3 regions of the Cryobacterium sp. Hh38 genome follow, and region 2 is predicted to be linked to each of the others. Evidence: predicted binding sites of a transcription regulator. Region 2 holds the regulator's gene; each other region holds the start of a gene.
The links. Region 2 encodes HrcA, which represses chaperone genes, less so after heat shock. Its sites were predicted from a motif close to TTNGCACTCGNNNNNNNCGAGTGCNAA; they were not measured.

Region 1 (2,267 bases), on a different contig from region 2:
CGCGGAGCGGGTGACCTTCACCGGGTCATTGATGCCGGCAGCGATCATATCGACGTACTCGCCGGTGGCGGCGTTGAGGCCCCATCCGACGGGCAGGTTGCGCACCTTGTCGGCGACAACGCCGGGCTCCATGCCCGCGTTGAGTGCGATCTGCTTGAGCGGAGCGTCGATGGCGACGCGCACGATGTTCGCGCCCGTTGCCTCGTCGCCGACGAGAGCGAGAACTGCTTCGCTCTCGAATGCGGTCTTGCCAGCCTGGATCAGTGCAACGCCACCACCGGCGACGATGCCCTCTTCGACGGCAGCCTTGGCGTTACGCACTGCATCTTCGATGCGGTGCTTGCGCTCCTTGAGCTCAACCTCCGTTGCGGCTCCGGCCTTGATGACAGCAACGCCGCCAGCAAGCTTGGCGAGGCGCTCCTGGAGCTTCTCGCGGTCGTAGTCGCTGTCGGTGTTCTCGATCTCGGCGCGAATCTGCGAAACGCGACCGGCGATGGCTTCGACGTCGCCGGCACCCTCAACGATGGTGGTCTCGTCCTTGGTGATGACGACCTTGCGGGCGTTACCAAGCAGGTCGAGCGTGACGTTCTCGAGCTTGAGGCCGACCTCTTCCGAGATGACCTGTCCACCGGTGAGGATGGCGATGTCCTGCAGCTGAGCCTTGCGACGGTCTCCGAAGCCCGGAGCCTTGACGGCGACGGACTTGAAGATGCCACGGATCTTGTTCACAACGAGCGTGGCCAGGGCCTCGCCGTCGACGTCTTCCGCGATGATGAGGAGCTGCTTGCCGGTCTGGATGACCTTGTCCACGATGGGGAGCAGGTCCTTGATGTTGGAGACCTTGGAGTTGACGATCAGGATGTAGGGGTCTTCGAAGACCGCTTCCTGACGGTCAGGGTCGGTGACGAAGTACGCCGACAGGAAGCCCTTGTCGAAGCGCATGCCCTCGGTGAGCTCGAGTTCGGTGCCGAAGGTGTTCGACTCCTCAACGGTGACAACACCTTCCTTGCCGACCTTGTCGATGGCCTCGGCAATGATCGCGCCGATTTCGGTGTCGCCGGCAGAGATGGAAGCCGTGGCCGCGATCTCTTCCTTGGTTTCGATTTCCTTGGCGCTGGCGATGAGCTCGGCGATGACAGCTGCCGTGGCCTTCTCGATGCCGCGCTTGAGGCTGATCGGGTCGGCGCCGGCTGCGACGTTGCGCAGGCCTTCGCGAACCAGAGCCTGGGCGAGGACGGTTGCGGTGGTCGTTCCGTCGCCGGCTACGTCATCCGTCTTCTTGGCGACCTCTTTGACGAGCTCGGCACCGATCTTCTCGTACGGGTCGTCGAGCTCGATCTCCTTGGCGATGGACACACCGTCGTTGGTGATCGTGGGGGCGCCCCACTTCTTCTCCAGAACGACGTTGCGGCCGCGCGGGCCGAGGGTGACCTTGACGGTGTCGGCGAGAATATTCAGGCCGCGCTCAAGCCCACGACGGGCCTCTTCATTGAATGCAATGATTTTTGCCATATGTGTAACTCGTCCCTCCCGGACGTTCCAAACGATGATGGGGTTAGCACTCGGATGACGAGAGTGCTAGATCGATTCTGGCACTCTGGGGTCGAGAGTGCAAGCGAGCATCCGGAGTGATGCCGGGCTATCTGCAGCTGTCAGGGAACGAGATCGGCCGAGCCGGTGCCGTTGGGCACCAACTGGAACCAGGTATTGCCCGGTGCCAGCCGAATTGTCACTCCGTTGGCGTCGATGAGGCGGATCGGCGACGTCTGGGCGTCCTTGCTCCAGGTGGCCGCGAGGGTCTTGCCGCCGGACGAGATTGACGCTTCACCGGAGGCGATCAACTCGGTCTTGGGGATACTGTCGGAGACGGTTACATCGACCCGCAGTACGACCACGTTGGTGGCCTTGAGCTGGGCCCCCTCGGGGGTCAGGTCGGGCGCGCCATCCTGAGCGCGCAGGTAGGCGGCCGCCTCGGCGTTCCAGGTCCAGCTGCGGGCGCTGGAGTTGGAAAATCTGGTGTTGATCACCGAAATCGGCGTACCGTCCGTGGCAGCGGATGCCGCGGCGAGGGTGGACGCGTAGGCGTACTGCTGGGCGGGCGGGGCGACGGAGGCATTGCGGTTGACGAATTCCGACGCGGCGAGGATCACGTTGTGCGGGGCTGAAGTAGCGGAGGACCGCGAGAACAAGCCGCTCGTGTCGTAGTCGAAGATGGCGCTGATCTGGCCGGTCGCATTCATCGCGTCGACGAATCGCTGCTGGCCGCC
Region 2 (2,267 bases):
GCCAGGCCAGACCCCTCCAGACTAACCGTCCGAGATGCGTATTGGACCGGGCCGCGCGCTACTTGATCAGGCGAATCGCGACCGGATACCGGTAGTTCTGGCCGTCCTTGGCCTTCAGAAACCCAATGATCGAAAAGATGACTCCGGCCACCCAGAGCAGCCAGGTCAGGCCGATGAGCAGGCCGCCGATTCCGAAGGTTACGATCGCCAGGATGAACGAGACGACATTTATCGCGACGTATCCGATCACGAGGGTGATCTGAAAGTTGAGCGCCTCCTTCGCTTCGGTATTGGTGAGGCGGCCGCGGTCCTTGAAGACCAGCCAAATGATCAGCGACGGAAGAAAGCTCAGGACGCCGCCGAGGTGCGCAAACGAGGCCCATTGTCGGTCGTCGGCCTCCGAGAGTGGGGTTGCGGCTGTAGGGGTGCCGTATGGGCTGCCCGTACCGGGCTGCTGGCCATACGGCGGCTGCCCAGCATTAGGGTCACGGTAGTTGGAATCACCGGGAGGTTGTGCCTGTGGATCGCTCATGATCGTGCCTTTCACTGAATTCCGGGGGGAGCGTATAGCGGTAATTAAACGCTCGGTTCGCGATACTGGCAATGGGTGCGCTCAGCCGGAACACGGCCGGTCGCGATAGTATTGGCAGTCAGTGGATGCGAGTGCCAACGACGTGCCGGCAAACCTGCGTTCCGGTGCGCTTGACGCGCGCCGACCCGGGGCATCCGCTTAATTGAAGCTGGACCGGAAAAAGAGGAAGGCGGGCGAAATGGTTTCCGACCGTGGGCTCGATGTGCTGCGCGTCATCGTGCAGGACTACGTCGCGTCCCGCGAACCCGTCGGCTCCAAATCCATCGTCGACCGGCATTCCTTCGGTGTTTCCGCCGCGACCATTCGCAACGACATGGCCCTGCTCGAAGAAGAAGAGCTCATCGCGGCGCCGCACACCTCCTCGGGGCGCATCCCGACGGATAAGGGGTACCGGGTCTTCGTCGACCACCTGGCCGACCTGCGTCCGCTGACCCCGGCCCAGCGTCAGGCCATTGAAACTTTCCTGGGTCACTCCGCCGACCTCGACGAGGTGCTCGTGCGCAGCGTGCGTTTGCTCTCGCAGCTCACCCACCAGGTCGCGCTCGTGCAATACCCCTCGCTGTCCCGCGCCAGGGTTCGGCACATCGAGTTAGTGCCGCTGACCGAGACGCGCATCCTGTCGGTGCTGATCACCGATTCCGGCGGGGTCGAGCAGCGAGTCATCGACCTGCCGCGAGCATTCGACGAGCAGACGCTCGGCGAACTGCGCGCCCGACTCAACGTCACGGTCGTTGGACTGGGCATGGCCGAGGCGAGCGTTGCCCTCGCCGTGAGCGTCTGGCCGGGATCGCCGGCGCTGCAGCCGATCGTCGACCTGATCACGCGCACCGTCGCCGACCAGGTCGGGGCCAACCGTCAGGAGAAGCTCGTCATGGCCGGGGCCGCAAACCTGGTGCGCACCGAAGACGACTTCTCCGGCAGCATCTATCCGGTACTCGAAGCCATCGAAGAACAGGTCGTGCTGCTGCGGCTGTTCGGCGAGATGGAGACCGACCAGCACGGCGTTTCGGTGAGTATCGGCCGGGAGAATGCGGCCTTCGGCCTACCGGAAGCGAGCGTGCTGACCAGCGGCTATACCGCAGGCGGCAACCTGGCCCGGCTGGGCGTGCTCGGGCCGACCCGCATGGACTATTCCAACAATATGGCGGCCGTACGCGCCGTCGCCCGGTACCTCTCCCGCCTGCTCGGCGAGACCTGAAATCTGTACCATTTAGGCTCTGTGCCATTTAGGCTCTGTGCCATTTCGAACAACCATCATAAAAAAATCAAGGAGAGCCACCTTTGGCTGACCATTACGAAGCGCTTGGCGTTGACCGCGACGCAACCACCGACCAAATCAAGAAGGCGTACCGTCGCCTCGCCCGCGAGCTGCACCCCGACGTGAACCCCGGCGCCGAAGCATCCGAACGGTTCAAGAGCATCACACACGCCTATGACGTGCTGAGCGACGCCAAGCAGCGCCAGAAGTACGACCAGGGCGGCGGCCAGAACGGCGGCTTCGACGGGCAGAACTTCGGCAACTTCGGCGACATCTTCGAGACCTTCTTCGGCGGCGGCGGGAGCAGCCGTGGTCCGCGCTCGCGCCGCGAACGCGGCCAGGACGCTCTGATTCGAGTCGACCTCGACCTCGACGAGGTCATCTTCGGCACGCACCGCGACCTGGAGGTCGACACGG
Region 3 (2,267 bases), on a different contig from region 2:
CAGCGGCAGGCGCCGGGCGGCGGCGGCGAAGAGCAGCAGGGGAACAGCGGTAATGACCCCGGCCGCGAGCAGGCCAGCCGTGTGCCAGCCGGAGACGGTGCCGAAGGTGAGGCCGGACATGCCGGAAACGACCAGAAGCTGAATGATGGCGACCGGGGCCAGCCAGGCCGTTTCGAGGGTGAGGCCGGTGACGGCGTCGACGTTCGGGCCGACGCGCTTCTTGATCAGCCCGTAGAAGCCGAAGGAGAACGCGAGGATGAGCGAGATCCACGGCAGCGAGCCGTAGCCGACCGCCAGCACGATCACGGCGATAAAACTGATGCCGATGGCCACCCACTGCAGGCGGCGCAACCGTTCGCGCAGCACGAAGACGCCCAGAAGCACCGTGACGATCGGGTTGATGAAGTAGCCGAGGGCTGCTTCGACGACGTGCCCGGTGGTCGCGGCGATCACGTAGGTCTGCCAGTTGACGAAGATGAACGCACCGGCCAGGCCCATGGTCCAAACCAGACGCGGCTGCTTGAACGCACGCCCGAGCACGGTCCAGGTGCGGGTCACGGTAATGATCAGGGCGCAGAAAACGAGGGAGAACAGCACCCGCCAGGCCACGATTTCGAAGGCGCCGGAGGGGATGAGTAGCAGAAAGTAGAGCGGCAGCACGCCCCAGAGGCCGTAGGCCAGGCCGCCGAAGACGAGGCCGGTGCGGTGGGTGGCGCGAGCGGCCGAATCGGCCGGTGCGGCGGCATCCGTCATAAATATTCTCCCTACCGAGACACTAACTGCGCAAACAAAAACTCCCGAATGGCCAGGCCATCCGGGAGTTTCAGTCTAAAGACCAATTTCAGTCTGAAGGCTAGGTAGTGATGAAACCTACTTAGCGCACGACCACAGCGAGCACGTCGCGAGCGGAGAGGACCAGAAGGTCATCGCCGCCGAACTTGACCTCGGTTCCGCCGTACTTGGAGTAGATGACCTTGTCGCCGACGGCGATGTCGAGGGGAACGCGGTTGCCGTTGTCGTCAATGCGGCCGGGGCCGACTGCAACAACTTCGCCCTCCTGGGGCTTTTCCTTCGCGGTGTCAGGAATGACCAGACCTGATGCGGTGGTCTGCTCTGCGTCGACCTGCTTGATGACGATGCGATCCTCGAGCGGCTTGATGGAGACCGACACGGTTGACCTCTTTCTAAGACTTGGGTTAGCAGACTCACAGCGAGAGTGCCAAGTGAAGTTTAGGGGGGATGCTGGCACTCGCGCAACGTGAGTGCCAGATCGGGCCGTTTGGTACCGTTACAGAATGGATCGAACCGAGCTCGTTGAGCTGCTCTCCCCCGCGAGTTTACGGCTGCTGGATTCCCTGCCGCCCTACGAGGCAAACGGTGATGTGCTGAAGCTCGTGAGCGAGCTGCGCAAGGCCGGGCACGCCCCCGGGCTCGTGTCGGCCGTGTTGAGCCAGTCGCGACTGCGGGCGAAAGCCGTGGCCAAGTTCGGAGAATTTGCCGAGCGGATGCTGTTCACCGAGGCCGGTCTGGAACAGGCGACTCGGTTGCGGGTTGCCGCACTGCACGCCGGGCGATTCGCCGGGCTTGGAGCCGCCCTCGGCCGCGCGCCGCGGGTCGCCGACCTCGGCTGCGGCATCGGCGGCGACGCGATGGCCCTCGCCGCGATGGATCTACCGGTCGTGGCCGTCGACGCCGACGAGGTCACGGCCACGGTTGCGAGCTACAACCTGGCCCCGTTCCCCAATGCCTCCGCGTTGCAGGCCGACGCCGAGACGGTTGATCTGACCGATTTCGACGCGGTCTGGCTCGATCCAGCCCGGCGCACGGGCGGACACAGCAACACCAAGCGACTCACCCGCTCCGAAGATTACTCCCCCTCCCTCGACTTCGCCTACCTGCTGGCAACGACGCTGCCGCTCGGCATGAAGCTCGGTCCCGGCCATGATCGCGACCAGATTCCGGTCGACGCGGAGGCCCAGTGGGTGTCGGTGGATGGCCAGCTGGTGGAGATGGGACTGTGGTTCGGCGCTCTCGCCCGCCCGGGCATCCGTCGATCGGCGTTGCTGCTGACCCGGGATGGCGTGCAGGAGCTGAGCAACGATGCCGACAGCGAAGACGAGCCGGTCGGCGAACTCGGTCACTACGTCTACGAACCCGACGGCGCGGTCATTCGGGCGCGACTGATCGGCGATCTGGCCCGCTCGATGAAGGCCAGCATGCTGAGCGAGGGAATCGCCTACCTGACCAACGACACGCTGACGCCGACG

Region 1: a site for HrcA is predicted at 1,556-1,582, ahead of groL (chaperonin GroEL). Genes of this name have one in related genera too.
Region 3: a site for HrcA is predicted at 1,243-1,269, ahead of groES (co-chaperone GroES). Genes of this name have one in related genera too.

What each region holds. Positions count from the first base shown of each region.
Region 1 is NZ_SOHD01000033.1:82,053-84,319, reverse strand. Features, by position in the region: gene groL (chaperonin GroEL) at 1-1,512, opposite strand, end outside; gene E3T41_RS12050 (DUF3048 domain-containing protein) at 1,653-2,267, opposite strand, start outside.
Region 2 is NZ_SOHD01000008.1:103,441-105,707, forward strand. Features, by position in the region: gene E3T41_RS03870 (DUF4870 domain-containing protein) at 59-532, opposite strand; gene hrcA (heat-inducible transcriptional repressor HrcA) at 771-1,790, shown strand; gene dnaJ (molecular chaperone DnaJ) at 1,874-2,267, shown strand, end outside.
Region 3 is NZ_SOHD01000049.1:35,032-37,298, reverse strand. Features, by position in the region: gene rarD (EamA family transporter RarD) at 1-753, opposite strand, end outside; gene groES (co-chaperone GroES) at 875-1,171, opposite strand; gene E3T41_RS17480 (class I SAM-dependent methyltransferase) at 1,296-2,267, shown strand, end outside.